Regions from separate parts of the Rhodovulum viride genome, predicted to be linked through region 3. Evidence: riboswitches for the same ligand, from Rfam matches in the RefSeq annotation. Region 3 holds a riboswitch; each other region holds the start of a gene.

Region 1 (4,296 bases), on a different contig from region 3:
TCGCCCGGCTCTGCGGCATCGATGCCGAGGGGTTGACCCGGACGCTGCAGACAGCAACGGAAGACGCCCCGCTCGACCCGCCCCGAAGCCGCCCCGACGGCGTGCCCCTCACCGGGTCGCCCGTCGCGGCGATCCCGCTGGTGCCGGGGCTCGGCTTTACCCGCCACGGGGTCGCGGTCGACGCGACCGCGCGGGTCCGGCTCGCGGGCGGCGGCACCGCGCACCGGGTCTTTGCCGCGGGCGCCGCGATGACCGGCGCGGTGCTGGGCGAGGGCTATCTTTCCGGCACCGGGCTGACCGTCGGCGGCGTCTTCGGCCGCATCGCCGGGGCAGGCGCGGCCGCGCTTGCGGGCCCCGCCGCCAACCGCCCGCGCCCCGCCGCCGTTCCGGCCCCGGCGGCGACGGACCCCGCTCCGCCAGAGCCCGAGCCCTGGGCCGAGGCCGCCCGCGCGCTGAACATCTGCAACACCTGCGGCTTCTGCACCGGGCTTTGCGCGGTCTTTCCGGCGGCCCGGCGGCGCCCAAGCCTCGCGGCGGGCGATCTGCGCCATCTGGCCCATCTCTGCCATGACTGCCGGTCCTGCCATTACGACTGCCAATACGCGCCGCCCCATGCGCTGGCCGTCAACCTGCCCGCGGCGCTGGCCGCCGCGCGCGCCGCCGATCACGCAGCAGGGCTGCCCCCGCGCCTGCCCGACCTGATCTTCCTGATATGCCTGATCGGCCCGCCGCTGGCCGCCCTGATCCTGCTCCCGCCCGGAGTTCTTTTTTCCGCCCGAAACGGGCCGGGCGCCTTCTATGCGGTGATCCCACACGCGGCGATGGCGGGCGGCGCGGCACTGGCCTTCGCGGGGGCCGGTCTTGGCCTCGGGCTGCGGCTCTGGCGGTTCTGGCGCGCAACCGGCGGCCCACCCGCCCGGCCGTCGCTTGAAAGCCTCGGCCGGGGCTGCCGCGATGCGCTGACGCTGGCCAATCTCGGGGCCGCACGCGCCTGCGACGGGGCGCACGGCCCGGTCGGGCGGGCGCGGCGCTGGAGCCATCACCTGCTGGTCACAGGCACCGCGCTGACCGCGCTCGCAACCCTTGCCGGAGCCGTCCTGCATCTTGGCGGCGCGCTGGCGCCCTATCCGCTGGCCAGCGCGCCCGTGCTGCTGGGCAGCCTTGGCGGCATCGCCATGCTGGCCGGGCTCGCCGGGCTCGAACGCTGGCACCGGACCGCCGACCGCCGACCGGCCGCGCCGCGCATGCAGGCCGCCAATCGCGGGCTTCGGGCGCAGCTTGCCATCGTCGCCGCCTCGGGCCTTGCGCTTCTGGCCTTGCGCGACGGCGCCGCCATGGGGCTGATGCTGGCGCTCCATCTGGGCGCGGTGCTGGGGCTGGTGCTGGCGCTGCCCTTCGGCAAGCTCGGCCATGGCGGGTTTCGCAGCCTCGCCCTGATCCGCCATGCGGGCGAAGAGGCCGCCCGCCGCCCCGGCCCCGACCATCGCGCTTGACAAGACCCGCGCGGGGCGGGCATGACACGCGGCGCTGGTGCCCGCCTCAGGACGGGTGAAAAGGGAATGCGCCAGAGGCCGGAGTCGATGCATCGGGCCTTCAAGCGCAGCCGCCCCCGCGACCGTGACCGGAGAGGCCGCCCGATGCCACTGGCCCGATGAGGCTGGGAAGGCAGGGCCGCCGCCAGAGGCCCCGCCTCTGACATCCGCAAGCCGGGAGACCTGCCAGCCCGAACGACGTGAACCGGACGGGGTGTTCCGGTGTCGGGTCCGGCTTCGGCTCTGCCCGCGCTTCGCCCTTGTCCCCCGACCAAGTGGGGCCCGACGATGAGTGTTTCCGTTTCCTTCTGCCGCCGGGCCTGTCCGGCATGAGCGCGCCCGAACCCGCCCCGGTCGAGCTGCTGGTCTGCACGACCTGCAAGCGCCGCCAGCCCGCCGATCCCGATACCCCCCGTCCGGGCAGCCTGCTTCACGAGGCCCTCCGCGCCCATGGCTTGCCCGACGGCGTGCGCCTTGTGCCCGTCGAATGCCTCTCGGCCTGTGCCTCGGGTTGCACCGTCGCGCTGCGGGGGCCGGGCCGCTGGACCTATGTCTATGGCAATTTCGACGAGACGACCGGCGCGCCCATCCTCGCCGAGGGCGCCCGTGCCTATCGCGACGCCGCCGACGGGCTCGTGCCCTGGCGCGAACGCCCCGAGCATTTCCGCAAGAACTGCATTGCCCGCATCCCGCCCATGGAGGCCCTGAAATGACCGATCTCGCCAAGCTTCCCGTCACCGTCGTCACCGGCTTTCTCGGCTCGGGCAAGACCACGCTGATCCGCCACCTGATGCAGAATGCGGGCGGCCGCCGGCTGGCCGTCCTGGTCAACGAATTCGGCGATGTCGGCGTCGATGGCGAGATCCTGAAGGGCTGTGCCCTGCCCGACTGCCCGGCCGAGAACGTGGTCGAGCTTGCCAATGGCTGCATCTGCTGCACCGTCGCCGACGAGTTCATCCCGACCATGGAGGCGCTGTTGCAGCTTGACCCGCGCCCCGACCACATCCTGATCGAGACCTCGGGGCTGGCGCTGCCGAAACCGCTGCTGAAGGCCTTCGACTGGCCCGCGATCCGCTCGCGCATCACCGTCGACGGGGTGATCGCGGTGGCCGATGCCGAGGCCGTGGCCGCGGGCCGCTTCGCGCCGAATGTCGCCGCGGTCGATGCCCAGCGCGCCGCCGATGACAGCCTCGATCACGAGACGCCGCTGTCCGAGGTCTTCGAGGACCAGATCGCCTGCGCCGATATCGTGCTGCTGACCAAGCCCGATCTGGCCGGGCCCGAAGGCGTGGCCGCCGCCCGCGCCGTGATCGAGGCCGAGGCGCCGCGCCCGCTGCCCGTGGTCGAGGTGACCGAAGGCGCGGTCGATCCGCGCGTGATCCTGGGACTTGGCGCGGCCGCCGAGGATGATCTGGACGCCCGGCCCAGCCATCACGACAGCGGCGCCGAGCATGACCATGACGAATTCGAAAGCGTGGTGATCGATCTGCCCGAACAGGACGACCCCGAGGCGCTCTCGGCCCGGATCGAGGCTCTGGCGCGCACGCAGAACATCTTGCGGGTCAAGGGCCATGTCGCGGTCGCGGGCAAACCGATGCGGCTTCTGGTGCAGGCGGTGGGCGCGCGGGTGCGCCATCAGTTCGACCGGCCCTGGGCGCCGGACGAGACCCGCGCCACCCGGCTTGTCGTGATCGCCGAGCATGACGATATCGACGAAGGCGCGATCCGCGCGGCTCTGAGCGCCTGAGGCCGCCCCCATGCATGTCGTCTTCCGCGAAAGCCACGGGCTCGAGGAAACCGCCGTTCCGACGGATCTGGGTCAGGACCCGGCCGATCTGGCGGTGCTGTCCTTTTCCGACAGCGATCTCGGGGCCTTCGCGGCGGGCTGGCATCGCGGCGGCGGCCCCGAAGGCCGGATGCCCACCCTCAGGTTGGCCAATCTCGCGGCCCTGATCCATCCGCTCTCGGTCGATACCTATGCCGAGCGCACGCTTTCGGGGGCGAAGGGCATCCTGATCCGGCTGATCGGCGGGCGCGCCTATTGGGAGTACGGGCTGACCCAGATCGGGGCGCTGGCCCGCGCGCATGGCATCGCGCTGGCCGTGCTGCCCGCGGACGGGCGCCCCGATCCCCGGCTCGACGCGGCCTCGACCCTGCCGGTCTCGACACTGCGGCGGCTGTCCGAACTTTGCGACGAGGGCGGTGCGGTCGCGGCGCAGGCGGCACTGGCGCAGCTGGCGCTGGCCGCGGGGCTTTACGCCGCGCCCGTGATCGGCACCAAGACCGTGCCCGAAATGGGCGCCTGGAGCCCCGAGGGCGGCGCCGTGCCCGCGCCCGACCTGTCGCCGGTGGATGCCCCCCGGATCGTCCTGACCTTCTACCGCGCCTATGTCACCGCCGCCGATCTCGGCCCCGTCGAGGCGCTTTTCGACGCGTTCCGGGCGCGCGGCTGCGCCGTCACCGGCCTCTTCGTGCCGTCCCTGAAGGCGCCCGAGGCGGCGCGCTGGCTGGCGGACCAGCTGCGCGCCCTGAGCCCTGCCGCCATCGTCAACGCCACCGCTTTCTCCGGCAAGGGCGAGGATGGCAGCTCGGCGCTGGACGCGGCGGGCGTGCCGGTCTTTCAGGTGGCGCTGTCCGCCGCGCCGGAAACCGCCTGGGCCGAGGCCGAGCGCGGGCTTTCCCCCGCCGATCTCGCCATGCATGTGGTCCTGCCCGAGGTCGATGGCCGGATCTTCGCGGGCGTTGCGTCCTTCAAGGAGGCGGG
Region 2 (4,296 bases), on a different contig from region 3:
GGGAACATCACCCCGCGATTGTCGACGCTTGGCACATGCAGCACCTGCATCCCCTCTGGCGCGGCATCGGCCTCGGCCGGGGGCACGGCGACGATCTGCGCCGCGCCGGTACGCGCCAGCGCCAGCCCCGTCGCCTCGGCCCCGAAGACGAAGGTCACGCGCGGAAACGGGATGTCGGGGCCGTGCCAATAGGGGTTCGGCGCGACGATCAGCTGTTCGCCCTCGCGCCATTCGACCAGGCGGAACGGCCCGGCGCCGACCGGGTGGCGGGCGTAATCCGGCCCGTAGGATGCCTTTGGCACGATCCCCAGCGTCGCCAGATCTCCGGTGAAGGTGATCTGCGGGTGGCGGAGTTCCAGCTCGACCGTCAGCGGGCCGGTAGCGCGGGCCTCCTTCAGCACCTTGAGATCCGTCAGCCCGTCGCCGTCGCGCGCGGCGTTGAAGGTGAAGGCCACGTCCTCGGCGGTCAGGGGCGTTCCGTCCGAAAACCGCGCATCGTCGCGAAGCGTGACGGTCCAGGTCAGACGGTCGTCCGACAGCGACCAGCCGGTCGCCAGATCGCCCGCCAGCGACAGGTCGGCCGCGCGCCTGAGCAGCGTTGCCTGAAACAGCGGATTCCCGTAGCGGCCCCAGCCCATGATCGGGTCGAAACCGGTCTCGGGTTCGCCGCCCACCGCCAGCACCAGCGGCGGGGCGGCCTCGACAGCCAGCGGCAGACTCAGCGAAACGGCAAGGGCCAGGAAGGACAGAGGGCGCATGAGGACTCGGTATGATTTATGCCTCCCATCTTCATACGCCCGGCGCGGCGGGAATGCCAAGCGCGGTTCTGTGCCTTGTTTGCCCCGCGCTCCGGAGGCAAAGTCGCCGCAAAGCGGGAGGGGCCCATGCAGCGCATCACGATCACCATCGAAGACGACCTGCTGGAGGCGCTCGACGCCTTCATGGACCGGTCTGGCGCGTCGAACCGGTCCGAGGCGCTGCGCGACCTGATCCGCCGGGGGCTTGACCAGGACGCGCCCGAGACCGCCGAATGCGTGGGCGTCGTGACCTATGCCATGGACCCCGCGCAGCGCGATCTGGGGCGGCTGGTGCCAGAAAGCCGCCAGCAGCACCATGACGCGGCCATCGCGGCGCTGTCGGTGCCGCTTGACCATCACGCGGCGGTCGAGGTGGCAGTGATGCGGGGCACGGTGGGCTCGGTCCAGGCCTATGCCAACAGCCTGTTCCTGCAGCGCGGCGTGCGGCACGGCCAGACCGTTCTGATCCCGGTGCGGACCGAGGTCGAGTTCCACCTGCATGGCGAGCGGGCGCATACCCACGATCACCTGCGGGTGCTGGACCGATTCTGACCCTGTCCGCGAAGGGTCCGGGCTAAAGCCTGAGCCGCCGCGCCCGGGCGCCGCCCCGGCGGCATGGGCGGGGCAGGGCCAGATCCAGCGGCCGGGGCGGCATCGCGCGGATCTGCACCAGCAGGCGGCGGAACTCGTCCAGCGCGGCCGTGGCCGGACCCGGTGCCGCCTGCGCCTCGGCGGCGCGGGCGGCGGCGGGCAGATCGGCCCGGCCGGGCAGGCTGCCCAGCCATTGCATGAAGCCAAGCTGGCCCAGCTCGCGCGCCCGCGGCCCCGTCTGGGGGCAGGCGGCAAGCCGCATCAGCACCATCTCCAGCATCGCCGGCAGACCGGCCCCGCCCGGAACCTCGTCACGAAAAACCGGGCCGCGCCGGCCCCTGATGTCATCCATCGCGGATCTCCTTGCCGGGGCACCCCGCCCGGGTTCACACGCTTGGATGGCAGGTCTCCTGGCTTGCGGGTCATCGCCGCCCCGACCCTTCCCGGACCGTTCGGTCCAGTGGCCGTCTCGGGGGGCTCTCCGCCTACAGTTGCGGGGGCAGCCGCGGATTTGCCGGAGGTTCCGGCGGACCGCGTTCCCTTTTCACCCGCGCGGCCGGCAAGGCCTGCGGGAACCATCGCCACAAGCGCTACCCGGCCGGGCGGGCGGCTGTCAATGGCGCAGAATATCGGCCGTGAATGTGAGCCGGGCTCATAAAGATCCTGACAAACATGAATTGGACAGGCGCGGCCGAAGGCCATATCTGCCGTCCATGACCCAATCCGCGCCCCGCCCCGCCCGCCATTCGCCTGTCTTCGAGACCCTTCGCACCGCCGCCGCCGAGCGGATCCTGGTGCTGGACGGGGCGATGGGCACCCAGATCCAGAAGCTCGGCCTGACCGAGGACGATTTCACCGGTTCTGGCGGCGGCTGCGCCTGTCATCTGCACGGCGACAAGCCGCAGAAGGGCAACAACGACCTTCTGAACCTGACGAATCCCGACGTGATCGAAGAGATCCACTACCGCTATGCGATGGTTGGCGCCGATATCGTCGAGACCAATACCTTTTCCTCGACCGCCATCGCCCAGGCCGATTACGGGCTGGAAGACAAGGTCTTCGCGCTGAACGAGGCGGGTGCGCGGCTGGCCCGCAAGGCGATGGACCGGGCCGAGGCCGAGGACGGGCGGCATCGCTTCGTCGCGGGCGCGCTGGGACCGACGAACCGCACCGCCTCGATCAGTCCCGACGTGAACAACCCGGGCTACCGGGCCGTGACTTTCGACGACCTGCGGATCGCCTATGCCGAACAGCTGCACGGGCTGATCGCGGGCGGCATCGACCTGGTTCTGATCGAGACGATCTTCGACACGCTGAACGCCAAGGCCGCGATCTTCGCCTGCGAGGAGGTCTTTGCCGAACAGGGCCTGCGCCTGCCCGTCATGATCTCGGGCACCATCACCGACCTGTCGGGGCGGACGCTGTCGGGCCAGACGCCCACGGCCTTCTGGCATTCGGTGCGCCATGCCCGGCCGCTGACCATCGGGCTGAACTGCGCGCTGGGGGCCGATGCGATGCGCCCGCACCTGGCCGAGCTTTCGGCCGTGGCCGACACGCTGATCTGCGCCTATCCCAATGCCGGGCTCCCGAACGAGATGGGCGACTACGACCAGACACCCGATGAGATGGCGGCGCTGGTCGCGGGCTTTGCGAAGGACGGGCTGGTCAATATCGTCGGCGGCTGCTGCGGGTCGACCTATGACCATATCGCGGCGGTGGCAAAGGCGGTTCGGGGCCATGCCCCTCGCAAAATCCCAGAGATCGCGCCGAAGATGCGGCTCTCGGGGCTCGAACCCTTCACCCTGACCGACGACATCCCCTTCGTGAATGTGGGCGAGCGGACGAACGTCACCGGCTCGGCCCGGTTCCGCAAGCTGATCAAGGAACAGGACTACGCCACCGCTCTGGATGTCGCGCGCGATCAGGTCGAGAACGGCGCCCAGATCATCGACGTCAACATGGACGAGGGCCTGATCGACAGCAAACAGGCGATGATCGACTTCCTGAACCTCGTCGCGGCCGAGCCCGACATCGCCCGCGTGCCGGTGATGATCGACAGCTCCAAGTGGGAGGTGATCGAGGCGGGCCTGAAATGCGTGCAGGGCAAGCCGGTCGTCAACTCGATCTCGATGAAGGAGGGCGAAGAGGCCTTCCTGCACCATGCGCGGCTGTGCCGGGCTTACGGCGCGGCGGTGATCGTGATGGCCTTCGACGAGAAGGGCCAGGCCGACACCGAGGATCGCAAGGTCGAAATCTGCGCCCGTGCCTACAGGCTTCTGACCGAGGAGGTCGGCTTCCCGCCCGAGGACATCATCTTCGACCCGAACGTCTTCGCCGTCGCGACCGGCATCGAGGAGCATGACAATTACGGCGTCGATTTCATCGAGGCCACGCGGCGGATCACGGCCGAGTGCGCGCATGTGCATGTCTCGGGCGGCGTGTCGAACCTGTCCTTCAGCTTCCGCGGCAACGAACCCGTGCGCGAGGCGATGCATGCGGTCTTCCTGTATCACGCCATCCAGGCCGGCATGGACATGGGCATCGTCAATGCGGGCCAGCTTGCCGTCTACGACCAGATCGAGCCCACGCTGCGCGAGGCCTGCGAGGACGTTGTCCTGAACCGCCGTGCCGACGCGACCGAGCGGATGCTGGAGATCGCCGAAAAATACCGCGGGCAGGGCGGGTCGCAGGGCCGCGAAAAGGACATGTCCTGGCGCGAGCTGCCGGTCGGGAAGCGGCTGGAACATGCGCTGGTCAACGGCATCACCGAATTCATCGAGGCCGATACCGAAGAGGCCCGGCTGGCGGCCGCGCGGCCTCTGCATGTCATCGAGGGCCCGCTAATGGCGGGGATGAACGTGGTGGGCGATCTTTTCGGGGCGGGCAAGATGTTCCTGCCGCAGGTGGT
Region 3 (4,296 bases):
GGACCAGCGCCATGAGCGAGAGCTGATGCCGGATATCGAGATGGTTGGTCGGCTCGTCGAGGAGCAGGAGCCTTGGATCCTGCGCGAGGGCGCGCGCGATGTGGACGCGCTGGCGTTCGCCACCCGAGAGGGTATGCCAGAGACGACCGGCGAAGGCGGTCATCTCCACGGCCGTCAGAGCGGCCTCGACCGCGGTCTCATCGGAACGCCCCCATCCCCGCAGGGCAGAGAGGTAGGGGATGCGCCCCAGGTCCACCGCTTGCCGAACGGTCAGACGGTCCGTCGTATCGGCCTGTTGTTGGACGAAGGCGATGCGCCGCGCGCGGTGCCGGGCGGGCATCCGCGCAAGATCTGCATCCTCCACCAGAATGCCGCCCGAGGTCGGACGCTGCAGCCCCGCGAGACAGCGCATCAGCGTGGATTTGCCCGATCCGTTGGGGCCGACAAGGCCGAAGAGTTCCCCGCGTTCGATGCGGACCGAAATATCCTCCAGCAATGGCGCGCGGTGGATCCTGGCCGACAGGTGCCGCAGCTCGACCTTCATTTGCGCGCTCCGTGCACGAGGATCAGCGCGAAGGCGGGGGCGCCCACAAGCGCGGTCACCACCCCTATGGGCAGAACCTGGCCCGGGACGAGACTGCGGCTGATCACGTCGGCAGCGACCAGAAACACCGCCCCGGCCAGCGCCGAGGCAGGCACCAGCCGGTCGTGACGGGCGCCCACGAGAAACCGCATGGCATGGGGCACGACGAGGCCGACAAACCCGATGGCACCCACTTTCGACACGAGCACCCCGACCATGACGGCGGTCGCGGCGATGAGGCTGCCGCGCAGCGCCGGGACGTTGATCCCCAGAGAGGCGGCCCCGTCTGCCCCGAAGGTGAAGGCGTCAAGCCCGCGCCGGTGCCACAGGCAGAGGGCGACGCCCGCAACAGAGACGGCCATGCAGGCGCCCACGTCGTCCCACCTGATCCCCGAAAGGTTGCCCATCAGCCAGAACATGATGCCGCGCGCCTGTTCGGCATTGGCAGACCGGGCGATGATGAAGGCGGTCAGCGCGTTGAACAGCTGCGAACCGGCGATCCCGGCGAGGATGAGGGCGGCGGCGGCCTGTGTTGCGCGTCCGCCTCCCACATCCCCGCTCACGGCTCGGGCCAGAACCGCGACACAACCGAAGGCAAGAAGCGCCCCGGTCAGTGCGCCAAGCGACATCGAGATCGCGCCGCCGCCCAGGCCCGCGACCGTCACCAGCACCGCCCCGGTCGAGGCGCCTGCCGAAAGGCCCATCAGGTAGGGATCCGCCAGCGGGTTGCGCAAGAGCGCCTGAAGAACGACGCCGGTCAGCGCCAGCCCTGCCCCGCAACACGCCGCCACCACGGCGCGTGGCAGGCGATAGCTCCAGATGATCCCCGCCTCGATCCCGTCCACCGGATAGCCAGCGCCCCACAGGTGGTTTGCCAGCGTCCCGAGCACCGTGACGAACGGCAACCGGGTCTCGCCGATTGCCGTCCCGGCCAGGATCGTCATGCCCAGAACGACAGGCGCCAGCCAGAGGCCGCGCCATGTCACGGCACGCACGGGCGCAGCCTCCATGGTCATTCGAAGGACATCTTCGAAAGCGCCTCGGACAGCGCCTGCAACCCGTAGATCGACCGCATCGTCGCGCTCATCGCATGGGCGTCCATCTGCACGATCCGCCCGTCCCGCACGGCTGTCATCTGGCGCGCGACCGGGTCGGTGCGCAGGAACTCCAGCTTCTTCTCCACGTCGTCTGCCGGGAAGCGGCGGCGGTCCATGGAGGCGACGACGATGATGTCGGGATCGGCGCGGGCGATGCTTTCCCATCCGACCGTCGGCCATTCCTCATCGGACTCGATGACGTTCTCGATCCCAAGCTTCGCCATCATGTAGCCCGGCGCCCCGAGCCGCCCGGCGACATAGGGGTCGATCTCGAGATCGGCCGAAGAGAACCAGAACACCGCCGACAGATCTTCGGGCAGTTCAAGGTCTTCCGCGCGCGCGATCGCGGCGCTTTCGGTGGCCTGCAGATCCGAGACCAGCGCGTCGCCCGCGGGCTGCACATCGAAGATCGCCGCCAGTTCGCGGATCCCCTTGTAGACGGACGCGGTCTCGAAGGCGCCGGTGCGCGTTCCATCGCCGCCGGTGGAATTGTCCTTGGTGTCGCAATCGGCGGGCAGGATGTAGGTCGGGATGCCGATGTCGTGGAACATCCCGCGCGTGGCCACGATGCCGCTTTCGCCGACGTGCCATTCGTATTGCACGGCGACCAGTCCGGGTTTCTTGCCGACCACGCTCTCGAAGCTGGGATCGTTGTCGGCCAGCCGCTCGATCCCGCTGTTCACCTCGGCGTATTCCGGCAGGACCGGATTGAACCAGACGGACGTGCCGGAAACCTTCGGCGCGAGGCCAAGCGCGTACAGGATCTCGGTCGCCGACTGGCCGATGGTCACGACACTGTCCGGGGCGGCGTCGAAAGAGACCTCGAGCCCGCAATTTGTCAATGTCAGGGGGTATTCCGTTTCCTGCGCGTGCAGGGGCAGGGCTGTGCCGACCAGCAGCGCGGCGATCATGAAAGTCCGTTTCATCCGATCCGTCCCGTCAGACAGGACCATCCGGGACGAGACGCGAACCGAATACGGCAGGGCGGCCACATAAGGTATCCCGCCCCGGCACACCCCGTCCGGTCGTGGTTTCACTCTCGTCGGCAGGTCTCCTGACTGACGGGTCGCTGCGCCTCTCGCCTTCCCGGGTGCGACCCCAGTGGCCTATCGAGAGATGCTCGCCGCCTACAGTTGCGGGGGCAGTTCCGTTTCCCGACCGAGGTCGGCACGGATTCCCTTTTCATTCCCGAAGGAAACCGACGGGTCGATCACTGGCAGCTTTCCGTCCGCGGGGCAAGAGGCCGGAGACGAGGACTTCGCAATGGGCCGCCACTGCCAGACCTGTTGTCCGCTTGGTCGGGGAAACTCAAACGTGGGACCCCGAGGCAGCGCGGTTTAACCCCCGAGCGAGCCTGGCCGTTCGCTGCCGATTGCCGACGTTCACTCAACAATCCCGATGGACAGGTCGAAAGCGAAAAGCGGGCATTCAGTCTCGCGCCCGCGATATTGGACAAGTCCAGCATATATGGTTGCGAGTTTCGGGATCGCGCCTGTCTCAGTCCATCCCGTTCGCCCTGCGGCGGAGCGCTTCGCGTGCTTCGGCAGCGGCCTTCTCTTCGGCGACACGGATCTCGAGATGGCGTCGGATCATCTTCCGGGTCCGGCGCGGCCACCAGGCGGGCAGCACCGAGAAGTTTACGACCCTCAGAGCCAGACGATGCGCCCAGAAGAGGGGCGAGGGCTGCCATTCCAGTGCATCGCACCAGTCCGGGCGCACGGGATTGGTCAGGAAATCGCTGATCGCAATTGAAATCTGACTGTTCTGGCCGATGCAAGCCGGGGGGAATACGCCGAGAGCCCAGCTTTCCTTGTGGCGTGTCCACCGGTGGTGGCGCAGCCTCACGACAAGCGCACCGATGCTGTGGCTGTCCGGGGTGCCCATGCCTGCCGTGACAATGGTGAGACGGCGGAGCATGGGCTCGAAATCTCCTACCCCCCGGCCCAGCCCCAAAGACGGATCACTCCGGCTGAGGAAGAAGCGCCCCCAGGACCAGGTGTAGGCGATCCCGAGTTTGCGGTTGAACCGGATGGGCCGGTAGCGAGGCCAGATGCAGGCGGCGATGAAGAAGAAAGTGGGCAGCGCGAGGAAGATGGCGCCGCCGATCCAGCGGTCGCCGTGCATTTCCATCATTCTTTTGTAGAAAGAAGTGAAGTCCTCATTTCCATAAACTTCGGGGCTACGCTTGACAAGGCGTTCGAGCGCAGCCCTGAAATACGCCTCTGAATTCAGCCAGATCTGAATATTGTCCCACAGGATGTTCTGCTCCCACCAGGACAGCACCACGAAATACATCAACAGGAAAAAACAGAACCATGCCCACAGCCTGAGCCAGCCATTGTCAAACCGCTGCACCTCCAGCGTGTCCTCATCAACCATGCGCAAGGAGTACCGCAACGCAGCAAGGTTCAGGTCATCGCCGATGGTAGGTGCATTGAGATGGCCCCATGTTCGCAGCGCGCGCCAAATCGACATGTCAGAGGTTCCTCACTTTGATGCTCAGCCTGTCGGTAAATTTCCCGCCGGTGAGTTTGGGGTGGCTTGCATCGACCCGCAGTTCCGATATCCGGTCTCCGTCCCGGCCGGGCTTTTCCGCCAGTTGCAGGTGAACGAGGC

Evidence for each region. A riboswitch is a leader RNA that binds a small molecule or an ion and turns the genes downstream of it on or off. The one in region 3 is predicted to bind cobalamin.
Region 1: another riboswitch for cobalamin. It lies ahead of BYZ73_RS07290 (DUF1636 family protein); the one in region 3 lies ahead of BYZ73_RS23570 (ABC transporter substrate-binding protein).
Region 2: another riboswitch for cobalamin. It lies ahead of BYZ73_RS03345 (hypothetical protein); the one in region 3 lies ahead of BYZ73_RS23570 (ABC transporter substrate-binding protein).

What each region holds. Positions count from the first base shown of each region.
Region 1 is NZ_MUAV01000006.1:206,967-211,262, reverse strand. Features, by position in the region: gene tcuA (FAD-dependent tricarballylate dehydrogenase TcuA) at 1-1,493, shown strand, start outside; cobalamin riboswitch at 1,515-1,737, shown strand; gene BYZ73_RS07290 (DUF1636 family protein) at 1,862-2,245, shown strand; gene cobW (cobalamin biosynthesis protein CobW) at 2,242-3,279, shown strand; gene cobN (cobaltochelatase subunit CobN) at 3,290-4,296, shown strand, end outside.
Region 2 is NZ_MUAV01000003.1:125,183-129,478, forward strand. Features, by position in the region: gene BYZ73_RS03335 (ABC transporter substrate-binding protein) at 1-758, opposite strand, end outside; gene nikR (nickel-responsive transcriptional regulator NikR) at 885-1,349, shown strand; gene BYZ73_RS03345 (hypothetical protein) at 1,372-1,740, opposite strand; cobalamin riboswitch at 1,772-1,983, opposite strand; gene metH (methionine synthase) at 2,102-4,296, shown strand, end outside.
Region 3 is NZ_MUAV01000012.1:1,790-6,085, reverse strand. Features, by position in the region: gene BYZ73_RS11495 (ABC transporter ATP-binding protein) at 1-544, opposite strand, end outside; gene BYZ73_RS11490 (FecCD family ABC transporter permease) at 541-1,599, opposite strand; gene BYZ73_RS23570 (ABC transporter substrate-binding protein) at 1,596-2,591, opposite strand; cobalamin riboswitch at 2,708-2,898, opposite strand; gene BYZ73_RS11480 (hypothetical protein) at 3,178-4,155, opposite strand.